2 regions of the Streptococcus sp. CF8_Ac1-9 genome follow, and region 1 is predicted to be linked to the other one. Evidence: predicted binding sites of a transcription regulator. Region 1 holds the regulator's gene; the other holds the start of a gene.
What was found. Region 1 encodes Rex, which represses fermentation and respiration genes when NADH is low (regulators of the CRP and FNR family bind a similar motif). Its sites were predicted from a motif close to TTGTGAANTANTTCACAA; they were not measured.
Positions count from the first base shown of each region.

Region 2: adhP (alcohol dehydrogenase AdhP) is a predicted target of Rex. The motif match lies at 4,579-4,596, and genes of this name have one in related genera.

Region 1 is NZ_JANCOY010000001.1:335,869-343,488, reverse strand. It holds gene gyrA (DNA gyrase subunit A) at 1-117, shown strand, start outside; gene NML76_RS01670 (class A sortase) at 131-874, shown strand; gene NML76_RS01665 (hypothetical protein) at 1,046-1,324, shown strand; gene radC (DNA repair protein RadC) at 1,379-2,062, shown strand; gene NML76_RS01655 (redox-sensing transcriptional repressor Rex) at 2,266-2,913, opposite strand; gene NML76_RS01650 (DUF4649 family protein) at 3,043-3,258, opposite strand; gene NML76_RS01645 (DUF1831 domain-containing protein) at 3,260-3,607, opposite strand; gene NML76_RS01640 (cysteine desulfurase family protein) at 3,617-4,729, opposite strand; gene NML76_RS01635 (ribose-phosphate diphosphokinase) at 4,739-5,695, opposite strand; gene NML76_RS01630 (CYTH domain-containing protein) at 5,768-6,325, opposite strand; gene NML76_RS01625 (GTP pyrophosphokinase family protein) at 6,421-7,092, shown strand; gene NML76_RS01620 (NAD kinase) at 7,076-7,620, shown strand, end outside.
Region 2 is NZ_JANCOY010000006.1:14,054-21,673, forward strand. It holds gene NML76_RS08940 (DUF956 family protein) at 1-286, opposite strand, end outside; gene NML76_RS08945 (PTS system mannose/fructose/sorbose family transporter subunit IID) at 367-1,278, opposite strand; gene NML76_RS08950 (PTS mannose/fructose/sorbose transporter subunit IIC) at 1,297-2,100, opposite strand; gene NML76_RS08955 (PTS sugar transporter subunit IIB) at 2,128-3,117, opposite strand; gene adhP (alcohol dehydrogenase AdhP) at 3,493-4,515, opposite strand; gene NML76_RS08965 (Cof-type HAD-IIB family hydrolase) at 4,705-5,517, opposite strand; gene NML76_RS08970 (NCS2 family permease) at 5,693-7,114, shown strand; gene tsaE (tRNA (adenosine(37)-N6)-threonylcarbamoyltransferase complex ATPase subunit type 1 TsaE) at 7,495-7,620, shown strand, end outside.

The DNA.
Region 1 (7,620 bases):
GGTCGTTCAACTCAGGGTGTGAAAGTCATGAGACTGGATCAGGATGCGAAAATTGTGACCTTTACAACAGTCCAGCCCGATGAAAAAGATGAAGAAGTAGTGGAAGAAAACGAATAGATAAGGGGACAGCATGTCACGCAAAAGAAAAAAGAAAAAGAGTTTACGCAATACTCTTATCAATATCGTTGCAACACTTTTGATTATTCTCTCGCTTCTCTTGATTTTCAATGCTCCGATCCGAAACATGATTATGGTTTGGCATACCAACCAATACCAGGTTAGCAAGGTCGATAAAAAAACCATTGATAAGAATAAAGAAGTGAAGACGAGCTTTGATTTCCAACATGTCCAGTCACTCTCGACGGAAGCCGTCATCAATGCCCAATGGCAAGCTCAAAAGCTACCAGTAATTGGGGGGATTTCGATTCCTGAATTAAACATGAACCTTCCGATCTTTAAGGGGCTTGAAAATGTAGCCCTCTACTACGGAGCAGGGACCATGAAGGAAAACCAAGTCATGGGGCAAGGCAATTATTCTCTTGCTAGCCACCATGTATTTGGCCTAACTGGAGCAAATGCCATGTTATTCTCACCATTAGAGAAAGCCAAGGCGGGAATGAAGATCTACATCACGGACAAAGAAAAAATCTATACTTATGTCATCTCGTCAGTTGAGACAGTGACTCCAGATCGTGTAGATGTCATTCAAGATCGTGAAGGCGTTAATGAGATCACTTTAGTGACCTGTGAGGATGCTGCAGCGACTTACCGTACGATTGTAAAAGGAAATTTGGAAACCTCTGTTGACTATGACAAGGCTCCAAAAGACATCCTGGATTCATTCAGCAAGTCTTATAATCAAATGCAACTTTAAGAAAATAAAGCCCGAGACAGAAATGTCTGGGCCTTTTCTATGTAGGAGAGGCTGGGAGAAATTCTTGTAAAATTGTAAGAGATTGGTAATATAATGTAAGGAACTTGTCATAATATTAAGGGAAAATCAGTATATAATAAAGGGGAAAGAGTATGATAAGGAGGTAGAATAGTGACGAAAGAGCGAATTTATCATCTCTTGCATCATTTCTATAATCTCTTAGTAAACGATTTTCCACGAAATGGTTTAATTACGAAAGGAATCTACGAAGTAGAGCAGGTCTACCAAGCTTTAGAGGCCATTCCTCAGAGCCAGGAGTACTTGATTCGCTGTGAAATTCAACAGTTTTTAAAAGAGCTTGAACAAGTTCAAACAGGTTACCAGATCCGCTTTAATAAAGATGAAGTCTTAGTGTTAGATGACTTGAAACAAGAAATCGCCTGTAAATAATGAAAGGTTGTCGTTTTCTTCATTTATTACGAATTAATAAGTGAGGAGGAAATTATGTACGACATATCATTTATTGAACCATCTTTGCTTCCTAGAGAACGTTTGGTTTCTGAAGGGGTAGATAAGCTGAGTCATCAAGAATTGCTATCCATTCTCTTACGGACAGGCAATAAGAAAAAAAGCGTTTATGAGATTGCACAAGGTCTTTTGAGTTCGGTTAATAGTTTAAAGGAGTTAAGTCAATTAACCCTAGAGGAGCTACAGGAAATCTCAGGTATTGGCCGGGTGAAGGCCATCGAACTTCAGGCTGTGATTGAGTTTGGACGAAGGATTCATAAAGATGAATTAATGAGTTCTGAACAAATCATGAGCAGCCAGAAATTGGCCCATAAAATTCAACAGGAAATCGGCCATAAGAAACAGGAGCACCTGGTTGCCCTCTATTTGAATACACAGAATGAAATTATTCATCAACAGACCATTTTTATTGGAACCGTGAATCGAAGTATTGCGGAGCCACGTGAAATCCTGCATTATGCACTAAAACACATGGCAACCTCTATCATCTTGGCGCACAATCATCCATCTGGTGCCGTATTCCCCAGTAAAAATGATGATGAAGTAACGCATCGAGTTTTAGAAGCCTGTGAAGTGATGGGCTTAACTCTATTGGATCACTTGATTGTATCTGAAGAAAACTATTATAGTTACCGTGAAGAAACCGATTATTTGGCATAAAAAAGAGAGTGGGACAGAAATCGGTAATTCGTTAGAATTCGATTTCGTCGTCCCACCTCCGCACAGTTGAGTAGGGCTGTAAAAGCTGTTAAAATCAGCGTAGTAGAGCCCACTCAATCACTGCGTCTTGCTCGACAATCTAAAAAATAATTGAGAGGCTAGGACTTTTGTCCCAGCCTCTTTTCTTGTTAATGTATAAGTCTTTATTCTTCATTTTTACGCATGAAATAAAGAAGTGTCTGTAATTCACTGGTGAGGTCGACATATTGGACGACGACATCTTTAGGGACTGTCAGATGTACTGGTGAGAAGCTGAGAATTCCCTTGACACCAGCGTCTACCAAAAGACTAGCAACTTCTTGAGCTTTGACGCTAGGAACAGTAAGGATGGCTGTTTGAATGCCTTCTTGTTTGAGCTTTTCTTTGATGGTGGAAATCCCATAAATGGGGATCCCATCCTTACTTTTGGTATTGATCAGCTCATGATTGTCTAGATCAAACGCCATGACAATTTTCATCTTATTGCGTTCATGGAAGCGATAGTTGAGAAGCGCACTTCCCATATTTCCGATCCCCACAATAGCGACATTGGTAATGGCATTGTCATTTAAAAGATCGGCAAAGAAGTTCATCAGTTTTTTTACGTCATAACCAAATCCCCGTCTTCCTAATTCACCAAAATAAGAAAAATCTCGGCGAACGGTAGCAGAGTCAATCCCAATTGCATCAGCAATTTGCTTGGAATTGGCGCGCTCTATTTTTTCAGAGTTAAAGCGTTTAAAAATGCGGTAGTAGAGCGATAAGCGTTTTGCTGTTGCGCGTGGAATTGGAGTATTTTTATCATGTTTCACAATATCACAACCTTTCCCTCTTATTGTATAGGAAGATTGTGAAAAAATCAACTATGTAGAGCGATTTTTAAAAAATATTTTTGTCTAAAGAAAAAGCTGATGGCGATGGAGAGTTCCATCAGCATCAGCTTAGTTTTCAGCTTGTTCTATCTTTTTCAAAAAAGCATAGAGTCCATCGACTCGCCCTGTATAGGGGAGCTTTTCACCTTTGTATTCAATGGATACGATTGAGTAAGAGTCAGGCAGGGTTACACAGCCTGAAAAATCTAGGATGCAGGCTGCAAGGTCAGGATAAGTAGTCGTTCGTTCTACTTGATAAGCGTCAATATAAGTTAGGGTTACCATATTAGGCCTCTGTTTTGTTGAAAATTTCTCTTTCGACAAGACTATCCATTAAGAAATAGAATTTTTGTTGGATAATGTCATTTTCTGGATTTTTAAAGATATTAACCAGGCGAAGCCCAGACTTGTCTGTAATATTGATCTTAAAACCTGTCAAATCTTTATTGAAAATGATTTTAAGTAGGAAGCCTTCGCCGCTATTTGGAACGGCTTCGAGCAAACGATTTAACTCGTAATTTCCAACTTTTGTAACAGCAAATGTATTGTCACGTAAGGTATATTTTTTTACATTTGGGTGTAGACTATAGGTATATTTGCAGTCTTTCAATGAAACACTTGTTTCAAAAGCCATATTGTTCTCCTATGATATAATTTCTTTAAGTTTTGAGAGGAAGTCTTGAACCTCCTCTACGGTATTGAGTTCTGAAAAACTAATTCGAAGGGATTCTTTTAGGCGTGAGCTATCTTTTCCATAGAGCGCCTCAAGGACATGGCTGGGTTGAACTGTACCAGCGGTACAAGCAGAACCTGTAGAGACAGAAATTCCAGCAAGATCGAGTCGCATCAGTAAAACGTCATTTTGGACACCCGGAAAGCCAAGGTTCCAAACAAATGGAAGATGGTCGTCATTCGCATTTACGTAGTAGTCGTAGGCTGCTAAACCATTGACTAGCTCTTGGCCGAGTTTTTGAACCTGGTTGAAATTTTCTTCTTGATGAAGTGTAGCTTGCTGAAGCGCGGTTGCCATCCCGACAATAGAAATGAGATTTTCCGTGCTGGCTCTCATCTTACTTTCCTGATCCCCACCATGTAAGAGATTATCAAAATCTGGGGCGGCCGCATAAAGGAAGCCGACGCCCTTTGGTCCATGGAATTTGTGGGCAGAAGCACTGAGAAAATCAATTCCCAACTCTTCGGGATAGACAGGGACCTTTCCAATTGCTTGTACAGCATCAACGTGAAAGGCAGCTGGATGAACTTTTAAGAGTTCTCCGATTTCTTTAATCGGTAGAAGATCGCCTGTCTCGTTATTGGCAAACATAGTAGAGACAAGAATGGTATCCGGTCTAAGTGCAGCCTTGATATCACTAGCCTGAATGCGTCCATCTCTTGGTTGAACGATCGTAACTTCAAATCCGAAACGTTCTACAAGATATTCGATGGGTTCTAGAACCGCATGGTGTTCCAAAGCGGTAGTAATGATGTGTTTGCCATCTGCTTGGTGTTTCAAGCAGTAGCCTTTTATAACGGTATTATTACTTTCTGATCCACCTGAGGTGAAAAAAATCCGATTTGGAAGAGTATGGAGGGACTGAGCAATCTGCTCGCGAGACTCTCGAAGGAGTTTACTAGCCATCCGTCCATGAGCATGAAGGCTCGATGGATTTCCAAAAGTGGTCTTCATAGTTTCAGACATTTTATCAATGACTTCAGGTAGAAGGGGAGTTGTTGCGGCATTATCAAAATATATCACATTAAGACCTTATTTCTTGTGGTAGGCAAATAGAGGACTAACAGGTTTTCTTTCTTGAATGCGAACAATAGCTTCAGCGATCAGTTCGCTAGCTGTCAGATAGTTAATATTTTTTGGTGTTGGTCCATTTGGAGCAACAGAATCGGTTACCAAGATTTCTTTGATCGGAGCTTGGTCTAATAATTCAACAGCTCCTTTTACAAATAAACCATGGCTTGATACAGCATAAATTTCAGTAGCACCTTCGCGTTCGACGATTTTCGCAGCTTCTGAGAATGTCTTACCAGTATTGAGAATATCGTCAATCAAGATCGCTTTCTTATCTTTGACATCCCCGATAATATAGCCATAATCACGGTTCGCATCATCTTGCTCGTAATCAATGATGGCAATCGGTGCATCAAGATATTCTGCTAAACTACGAGCTCGTTTGACACCTGAATTTTTAGGACTGACGACGACGACATCAGGACCTGTGAGACCTTTGTTAATGTAGTGTTCTGCAAAGAGTGGAATGGTAAAGAGGTTATCCACGGCAATATCGAAGAAACCTTGAACTTGCACTGCATGGAGATCCAGTGTGACGACGCGATCCACCCCAGCTTTGACCAACATGTTTGCGACGAGCTTAGCAGTGATTGGTTCGCGAGGAGCAGCTGTCCGGTCTTGGCGAGCATAACCGAAGTAAGGCATGACCACATTGACAGTATTTGCGCTGGCCCGTTGGCAAGCATCTACCATAATTAAGAGTTCCATCAAGTGATTGTTGACAGGGAAACTGGTTGATTGAATGATATAAATATCATATCCACGAACACTTTCCTCAATATTGACTTGGATTTCACCATCTGAGAATTGACGGGATGAAATTTTCCCAAGTGGAACCCCAGCATGATCCGCGATTTTTTGCGCAATCTCTGGGTTTGAATTGAGAGAGAAGAGCTTCATATTTTTTTTATCTGACATGTGATTCCAACCTCATTTAGATTTTTGATCTTAGCACTATTTTAGCAAAAATTTGCGATAATTTCAGCTTTTTTACAATCTTTCCGCTAATCTAGCGATTTTATTTTTTGCTGCTTTGTAGACGATTCCATGGTCTGAAATGAACTGATGAAAATTTTCTTCCTGTTCAGCAGTTTCCACCTCAATTTCCAACTCATAATCTTCAGTGTCTAGATAGAGACTGTGGTCTAGTGCCACCAAGCCTGCAGCTGTTTCTTTTTCGAATCGTTCTGTTGTCAGGCTTCCCCAGACAGCAAGTTGTTCAACTGGGATTCCTTTTGACTCCAAGAGGTTTTTGATTTCTCCATCAGGAAACTGTTGTTGTTGAAGAATCTCCTTGGTTTCTTCTGGGCTGAGTGCTTGATTGTACTCGAAATGGCCAACTGTTTCAGGAACTTTGAGGGTCAATTCAGCCTGATCTGTGAAGGTACGCACCCGTAAGGCCATTTTTTCCTTGCGGATGAGCTGGTCGGGTGTATCGATATAGTGATTGGTTTGGACAACCAATTCTGTATCAGTAAAAAGTGGAAGGAGGGATTGGTATTCCTCCTTATCTAGCAAGGTTTTGTATTCAATTTCTAAATGGTTCATTTTGTGGTCCTTTGCTTTTTTTCGAAAGCGATTCATGATATAATAAGAGATGTGTTTATTGTATACAAAAATGGTTCAGATTACAAGGTGGTAGGATGGCAATTGATTGGGAAAACTTCTTAGATCCTTATATCCAAGCAGTTGGGGAATTAAAAATCAAACTGCGTGGGATTCGTAAGCAATATCGTAAGCAACAAAAGCATTCTCCAATCGAGTTTGTGACAGGTCGTGTTAAGCCGATTGAGAGCATCCGTGAAAAGATGGTTCGAAGAAATATTTCTGAAGAAAATCTGGCACAGGATATGCAAGATATTGCAGGCCTTCGCATCATGGTCCAGTTCGTAGATGACGTCGAAGAGATCCTAGAAGTTTTGAGACAACGGCAGGATATGCGCGTGGTCCAAGAGCGAGATTACATTCGCCACAAGAAATCAAGTGGCTACCGGAGTTACCACGTCGTGGTCGAGTATCCGGTCGATACCATTGATGGAAATGAAACGATCTTAGCAGAGATTCAAATTCGGACCTTGTCCATGAATTTTTGGGCAACCATTGAACACTCGCTTAATTATAAATATAAAGGAGACTTTCCAGACGAGATCAAAAAACGCTTAGAGACGACAGCAAACCTGGCCTATCTCTTGGATGAAGAGATGGGGGCAATTCGGGATGCGATTCAGGAAGCTCAAGCCCTGTTTGATCCACTTCATCGTAAGTTAAATGATGGCGTTGGAAATAGTGATGACACAGATGAAGACTACAGGTAAAAAAGTATCCATTATTCGCAATCGCAAGCGTCAAAGCGAAGAGGTTTTTCAGCAATTGCGCTACAAGCTTCGGAAAAATAATTTTATTTTAACGGAGAAGCATCCGGATATTGTAATATCCATTGGTGGTGATGGGATGTTGCTATCGGCTTTTCACAAGTATGAACACCAGTTGGATCGGGTTCGCTTTGTTGGCGTCCATACCGGACACTTAGGATTTTATACAGATTACTTAGACAGTGAAATCGATAAGCTAATTGAGAATTTAAAATATGATACAGGCGCTAAGGTTTCTTACCCTATTTTGAATGTCAAGATTACTTTTGACAATGGGGAAACCCGTACCATGAGAGCGTTGAACGAAGCGACAATTAAGAGAAGCGACCGGACCATGGTTGCCGATCTCACCATCAATGGGGTTGATTTTGAGCGCTTTAGAGGAGATGGGATTACCGTTTCGACTCCGACAGGAAGTACGGCCTACAACAAATCCTTGGGAGGTGCAGTTCTTCATCCTACTATTGAGGC
Region 2 (7,620 bases), on a different contig from region 1:
GTTCCCGAGCAATCTTTAAAATTTTTCCAGAGTCTTTTGAAGCAAAGAGAAATTTTGATTCTCTGGTATAGATTTCAAAATGGCGGCTAATTTTACGTCCGGATACATTGGCTCCGATTCGCTCGATTTCTTGCCAGGGAATTTGGATGTAGTCTTCTACATTTGCATCCGCATAAAATTCAAAAGCGGCATTCCCGACTAGGATTTTTCCAACCTTTCCCCCCACTCCAAGGTAAGAAACCCCTGTAGTATGGAATTCAACGGTTTTATTCAATGATTGAGCCATGAGATCCTCCTGTATTGCTGTTCACTCCATTATATCATAATAAAAAGAAGGCCGAAACCTTCTTTTTAGTTGATCTTTGCTTACATCAAGCCAGCAACGTGTGCTAATACACCGATTACAAAGAGAGCGATGATGATAGTGATTGGAGATACTTTTTTCTTCAACAACCACATACAAGCAAAAGTAAGAAGCAATCCCATCAAACCAGGAATCAATGAATCCAAGTTTTGTTGGAAAGTTGTAACTTTTTCAGGTGTTTGAGATAGGCCTGAACCAACTTGAGCGAAGGCTTCTTGAATTCCTTTGAAACCTTCAGGAAGTTTATCCCAATGGATATAAGCTTTGTCGTCTAATTTGACAGAAGAAACATTGAAGACGAATTTAATAGATACCCAACGTTCTACCAAGACAGCGAGGATGAACATCCCAAGGATAGAAGCCCCTTTAGTGATGTCTTGCAAGATCCCACCAGACATATCTTTGGTAATTTCAGAACCTGCTTTGTAGCCAAGTTCTTGCGTGTACCACAAGAAGGCCATACGAATCGCATTCCATGCGATAAAGAAGATGAGTGGACCAAGGATATTACCAGACGCAGCAAGTGATGCACCAAGAGCCCCAAGAATTGGACGGACAGTGAACCAGAAGACTGGATCTCCGATACCCGCCAAAGGACCCATCATACCAATTTTAACCCCTTGGATGGCAGCATCGTCAATAGCGGCACCGTTTGCTCTTTCTTCTTCAAGAGCAAGCGTTACCCCGATGATAGGAGCGGCAACGTATGGATGAGTGTTAAAGAATTCCATGTGACGTTCAAGAGCAGCCGCTTGGTCTTCTTTCTTCGTGTAGAGTTTTTTGATAGCTGGGATCAATGAGTAAGCCCAACCCAAGTTTTGCATCCGTTCATAGTTCCAAGAACCTTGCAAGAAGGTTGAACGCCACCAAACTTTTTGACGATCTGATTTAGATAATTGTAATTTTTCAGTCATGATAGTGTCACACCTTTCTTAATAGTCTTCGAGAATGTCGCCAATTGGATCGTTAGAAGTAGCGGCACCGCCACCTCCATTGCCACCTTTCTTAGAAAGAGTAAGGTAGATCAAGGCAAGGGAAACACCAATTGCTCCAAGGGCGATCAAGGTCAATTGGCTAACAGCTGCAAGAGCAAAACCGATGGCAAAGAATGGCCATACTTCACGGCTCGCCATCATGTTGATAACCATGGCATAACCAACGGCTACAACCATACCACCACCGATTTGCATTCCATCAGAGAGCCATTTTGGCATTTGTTCAAGAGCAGTTTTGACAGTTTCAGCAGGAATCATCAACAAGAGGGCTGCAGGAATGGCGATACGAAGACCTTGAAGAAGAAGGGCCACAAAGTGAGCGCGTTCTACACCTTTGATATCCCCTTTTCTAGCAGCAGCGTCGGCAGTGTGAACCAAACCAACGGAAAGGGTACGGACGATCATGGTCAAGAAAAGACCAGCAACTGCAAGTGGAATAGCGACACCTTGAGCGACAGCGATTCCTTTTGTACTGAAGTCTCCCCCAAGTACCATGATGATGGCAGCAGCGACAGATGCAAGGGCAGCATCGGGTGCAACTGCGGCACCAATGTTTGCCCAGCCAAGTGCAATAAATTGAAGTGAACCACCAAGCATAATGCCAGCAGTCAAGTTACCTGTTACCAAACCGATTAAGGTACAAGCAACAAGGGGTTGGTGGAATTGGAATTGGTCAAGGATACCTTCAAGACCTGCTAAGAAGGCAACAACGACCACTAATACCATAGAAATAATAGACATGTTTAAAATCCTTTCGTAAGTAATCGATTATTGAACGTTAGCTTTGTTAATTAAGTCAAACAAATCTTTCTTAGAGTCATTTGGCACTTTACGGACGTCAAATTCAACTCCAAGATCACGCATTTTTTCAAATGTAGCCACGTCATCTTTATCCATTGACAACACATTGTTCACCATGGTTTTACCAGTTGAGTGGGCCATTGAACCAACGTTCAAGGTTTTAATCGGAACACCACCTTCGATGGCGCGAAGAGCATCTTGAGGTGTTTCAAATAAGATCAAAGCATGGGTATTTCCAAAACGTGGATCTTTTGCAACGTCGATCAATTTTTGAATTGGGACAACGTTTGCTTTCACACCATTTGGTGCCGCTTGTTTGATCAATTCCTTACGGAGTTCATCTTTGGCAACAGAATCTGAAGCAACAATGATCCGATCGGCTTTTGAATCAGGTGTCCAAGCAGTTGCGACTTGTCCATGAAGAAGACGTGTATCTAAGCGGGCAAGGTTAATCTTGAGTTTTCCATCTCCGATAACTGTTCCTTCTGGAATAGCAGCTTGGGCTACAGGAGCAGCAGCGGCTGTACTAGCTTCTTCAACAGGATTCAATTCTTCTGGAAGAGCTTTGACACCGTCTTTTGCTTCCTTAATGATGTTTGCAGCGACTTTATCAACGCCGGCATTTGCATCCATCAAACGTTCTGTATAAGCTTGAATCAACATCGGAAGGTTTAATCCTGTAATGATCGCAAATTTACGATCTGGATTTTCTCCCATGACGCGACTTGCTTGGTTAAATGGAGAACCACTCCAAAGGTCAGCCAAAACCAAGACTTCATCTTCTGCATCAAATGCGGCAACAGCTGCATTAAATTTAGCATAGAGATCATCCGGGCCTTCACTTGGCATGAACGTAACCACTTGAACTTTCTCTTGATCCCCAAAGATCATCGAGCCGGATTGGTGGATTCCAGCTGCAAATTCACCGTGGCTAGCAATAATGATACCAATACTCATTATTGACATTCCTCCTTATAAAATTTGTTTGACTTTCAGTTTAAGAAAACTTTAAGCTACTTTATTATAAATCGTTTCCACACTTAAGTCAATTTTTCTATCAAAATCTCGATGTAAAAACATTGATTTATTATATTAAATTATCGTTAGATAGAAAAAGAATGCTCTTGAATGGCTCTTGTTTATTAGTTGATGATGGCAGAAGAAAGCAATGATATGTAGGTTTCATAGGATTTGAATTTCAATAAAAATATTCCAACAATCGATCTATATCCGCAAAAATAAAAAATAAATATATAATAAATTGTAAAATAGAGTGATTGAGAGCACTCAAAAAGACTAGCCCAGTTGGGCTAGTCCTGTAGGTTCAGTTGTTTAGTTTGTAAAGTCAAGTACCATACGTCCTTGAATGGTTCCAGCTTCCATTTCGTCAAAGACTTTGACAGCATCTTCTACTGGACGTTTTTGAACGATAGGGACTACCAAGCCTTCTGCTCCAAATTGGAAAGCTTCTTCCAAGTCTTTACGAGTTCCTACAAGAGAACCAATGACTTGGATACCATCTAATACAGTTTTCACAATGCTGAGGTCCATCATTTCAGAAGGAAGACCAACTGCGACCACGCGGCCACCTGCACGAACAGAATCTACTGCTTGGTTGAAAGCTACTTTAGAAACAGCTGTTACGACAGCAGAGTGAGCTCCACCATTTGTTTTTTCTTTGATCAATCCTGGGACATCATCAACTTCGCGACCGTTGATGACAAAGTCTGCACCAACTTCTTTCGCCAATTCTAGTTTATCATTGTTGATATCGACAGCGATGACATGTGCGTTGAAGACTTTCTTAGCATATTGAACAGCCAAGTTTCCTAGTCCACCAGCTCCATAGATAACGATCCATTGTCCTGGTTCAGCTTTGGCTTCTTTGATGGCTTTGTAAGTTGTAACACCTGCACAGGTAATAGAAGAAGCTTGGGCTGGATCTAATCCTTCAGGTACTTTCACTGCGTAATCTGCAGTAACGATACATTTTTCAGCCATTCCTCCATCAACAGAGTAACCAGCATTTTTTACAGTACGGCAAAGAGTTTCGCGACCAGTTGTACAGTATTCACAAGTTCCACATCCTTCGAAGAACCATGCGACACTGACACGATCCCCAACCTTTAGGCTCTTAACATCTGGAGCAACTTCTTTAACAATACCGATTCCTTCGTGTCCAAGAACACGGCCTGGAACTTTACCAAAGTCTCCGTGAGCAACGTGCAAGTCAGTGTGGCAGACACCACAGTATTCGATTTGAACAAGAGCTTCCCCTGTTTCAAGTGGACGCATGTCTTTGTTTGCAACGATTTCAACACCAGTACCTTCTGGATTTACAACAACAGCTTTCATTTTGTTCCTCCTTAAGTGAACGAGAAGCGGTTTAGAATTTTTGAAAGCGCTTCTTTAATAACTATGTTAATAATATCACAAACTAGATGGCAAGGCAATGAAAAAAATGGAAAAATAGGAGGGTATTGATTAACCGATTAAGTATTTAGGATAGAAAAAGACATGAGGGATAGCTCATGTCTGTTCCTATTATAAGAATAATTGAATGAGTTGGCGCGCGACACCGTCCTCATTATTGGTAAAATCTGTGACGGAATCCGCGTAAGGAAGTAGGACAGAGCTCGCGTTTTTCATGGCGTATCCATGACCAGCGAGAGCTAGCATGTCGGTATCGTTGTGCTCGTCTCCAAAGGCAATCAAATCCTTCTGATCCATATTGAGTTTATCTAGAAGGTAGGTCAGAGCAGAAGCTTTGGTCACATTTTTTGGATTGCATTCCAGAATATTTAAGGGACCACCCCAAGTATTGATAGACAGATTGTAATCATAATGGCGATTCATTTCATCTGCCAGAGCATATTTGTCTTCCGCTTTCGTTTGAAAGAGGATACAGTTTGGGTCGCTCGTTACCCGCTCTGGATTGAATTGATTTTCTGGTTGGAAAGATTCAATACCGAATAATTTAGGATCTGCGACGTGCTCATTTGGATCGGTAATAAAGAATTTATTGCGGTATTCGCCTGCTATAAAGTCCGCTTGGATGGTGTCTCGGTTGGCGACCATATCTAGCAGGTATTTTTTATCTAAAGTCAAACATTGTTCATCCGCCCATTTTTTCTCAGGTAAGTGCGTAAGGGAGCCGTTAAAATTGATCATCGGAGTATCTAGCTCTAGTTGTTTGTAGTAGGTATGTGCCATACGGTAGGGGCGGCCTGTTGTAATAATGACTTTATGGCCAAGAGCACTAATTTTTTTAATCGTATCAATGGTAAAGTCGCTCAATTTGCTTTCGGAATTTAAGAGAGTGCCGTCTAGATCTAGAGCGATCATCTTTTTATGCATATTTCAGTTCCTTTCGAGAAGAATGAGACCATTATATCAGAAAAATCGGAAAAGCGCTCAAAAATCGAGAAGAGAAGTAGGATTTCTTGAAAGGCGAAAGATCTTTTGGTAAAATAGAAATAACGTTCGCAAATTGATTGGGAGCGAGAATGATGAAAAAGGAGTTTATTCTGAAATGGATAAGTTTTTTAAACTTTCAGAACATGGAACCACTGTTCGAACAGAGGTCCTTGCTGGTTTGACAACCTTTTTTGCGATGAGTTATATCCTCTTCGTAAACCCTCAAATGTTGTCACAAACAGGTATGCCAGCTCAAGGAGTCTTCCTTGCAACGATTATTGGATCCGTTGTCGGGACCTTGATGATGGCTTTTTATGCCAATTTGCCTTATGCACAAGCACCAGGGATGGGCTTGAACGCTTTCTTTACCTTTACCGTTGTATTTGGTATGGGCTACTCATGGCAAGAGGCTTTAGGAATGGTCTTCATTTGTGGTGTGATTTCATTAATTATCACATTGACAAATGTTCGGAAGATGATCATCGAATCGATTCCGACTGCTCTTCGGTCTGCTATTTCAGCGGGGATCGGGATTTTCTTGGCCTATGTTGGGATTAAGAATGCAGGATTTTTGAAATTCACGATTGACCCTCATTCCTATACAGTGGTCGGGGAAGGAGCAGATAAGGCGAATGCAACGATCTCAGCCAATGCATCTGCTGTTCCTGGATTGGTTGATTTTAACAATCCGGCTGTCCTCTTGGCTCTTGTTGGTCTTGCGATTACTATTTTCTTTGTTGTCAAAGGGATTAAGGGAGGGATTATCCTTTCTATCTTAGCAACGACTGTGCTTGGAATTCTCATCCATGTGGTTGATATCACTAAAATTGACTTTGCAAGTAACCATCTAGGAGCTGCCTTTAATGATTTAGGCACGATCTTTGGTCAAGCTTTGGGATCAAAAGGATTGGGTTCTTTGATTTCCAATACGTCTCGTTTGCCTGAGACCTTAATGGCAATTTTAGCCTTCTCCTTGACTGATATTTTTGATACAATTGGAACTTTAATCGGTACGGGTGAAAAAGTTGGGATTGTTGCGACAAATGGGGAAAACCATCAATCAGCGAAATTAGATAAAGCCCTCTATTCAGACCTCGTAGCGACTTCAGTCGGAGCTATTGCAGGAACTTCGAACGTAACGACTTATGTTGAATCTGCAGCCGGTATTGGAGCTGGTGGACGAACTGGTCTGACAGCCTTGGTTGTAGCGATCTGTTTTGCTATTTCAAGTCTCTTTAGTCCTTTGTTGGCGATTGTACCGACCGCTGCCACAGCCCCAATTTTGATTGTTGTTGGGATCATGATGTTGAGTGGTTTGAAAAATATCCATTGGGAAGATATGTCAGAAGCCGTTCCTGCCTTCTTCACTTCTATCTTTATGGGCTTCAGCTACTCAATTACTCAAGGGATCGCTGCTGGATTTATCACCTATAGCTTGGTGAAAGTGGTTAAAGGAGAAGCCAAAGAAGTGCACAGCATGATTTGGATCCTAGATGTTCTCTTTATTTTAAACTACGTTAGCATGGCCTTGAATTAAGCATCAAGAAAGTGCCAAAAAGGAATGGGAGTTGTCTTCCATTCCTTTCAGATTGAAGACAAAGTTATACTAAAAACATTCCTTAGGTGAGTACGGACGTCAGCGAACTTCTTTGAAGTTCCATGACTAATTATTGAGCCTAAGGTCTCAATAATTCCGAGTGCCTGAAACGTTATTGTTTCAGGCACTTTTCTCACAGCGGAAAGTTTCAGTATTTTCTTAAATCGATTTAAAAATTGGAACTCAAATTTATTTTTTTGCAGAATCACTTAACTTATATTACTTTAAAATAGTTTGTCTATCTATCTAAAAATCAAACCGGAGTCGAACAATTTCTAAAAGAAAGAGCAGATTTTTAAAAAGTTTGGTATAATAGAGAAATGATTAGTCACAATGAAACGGAGCTGATCGCTCTAGGAAAACAGTTAGGAAAACTCTTAGAAAAGCAAGACGTGATTATCTTATCAGGTGATCTAGGGGCAGGAAAAACGACCTTTACCAAAGGA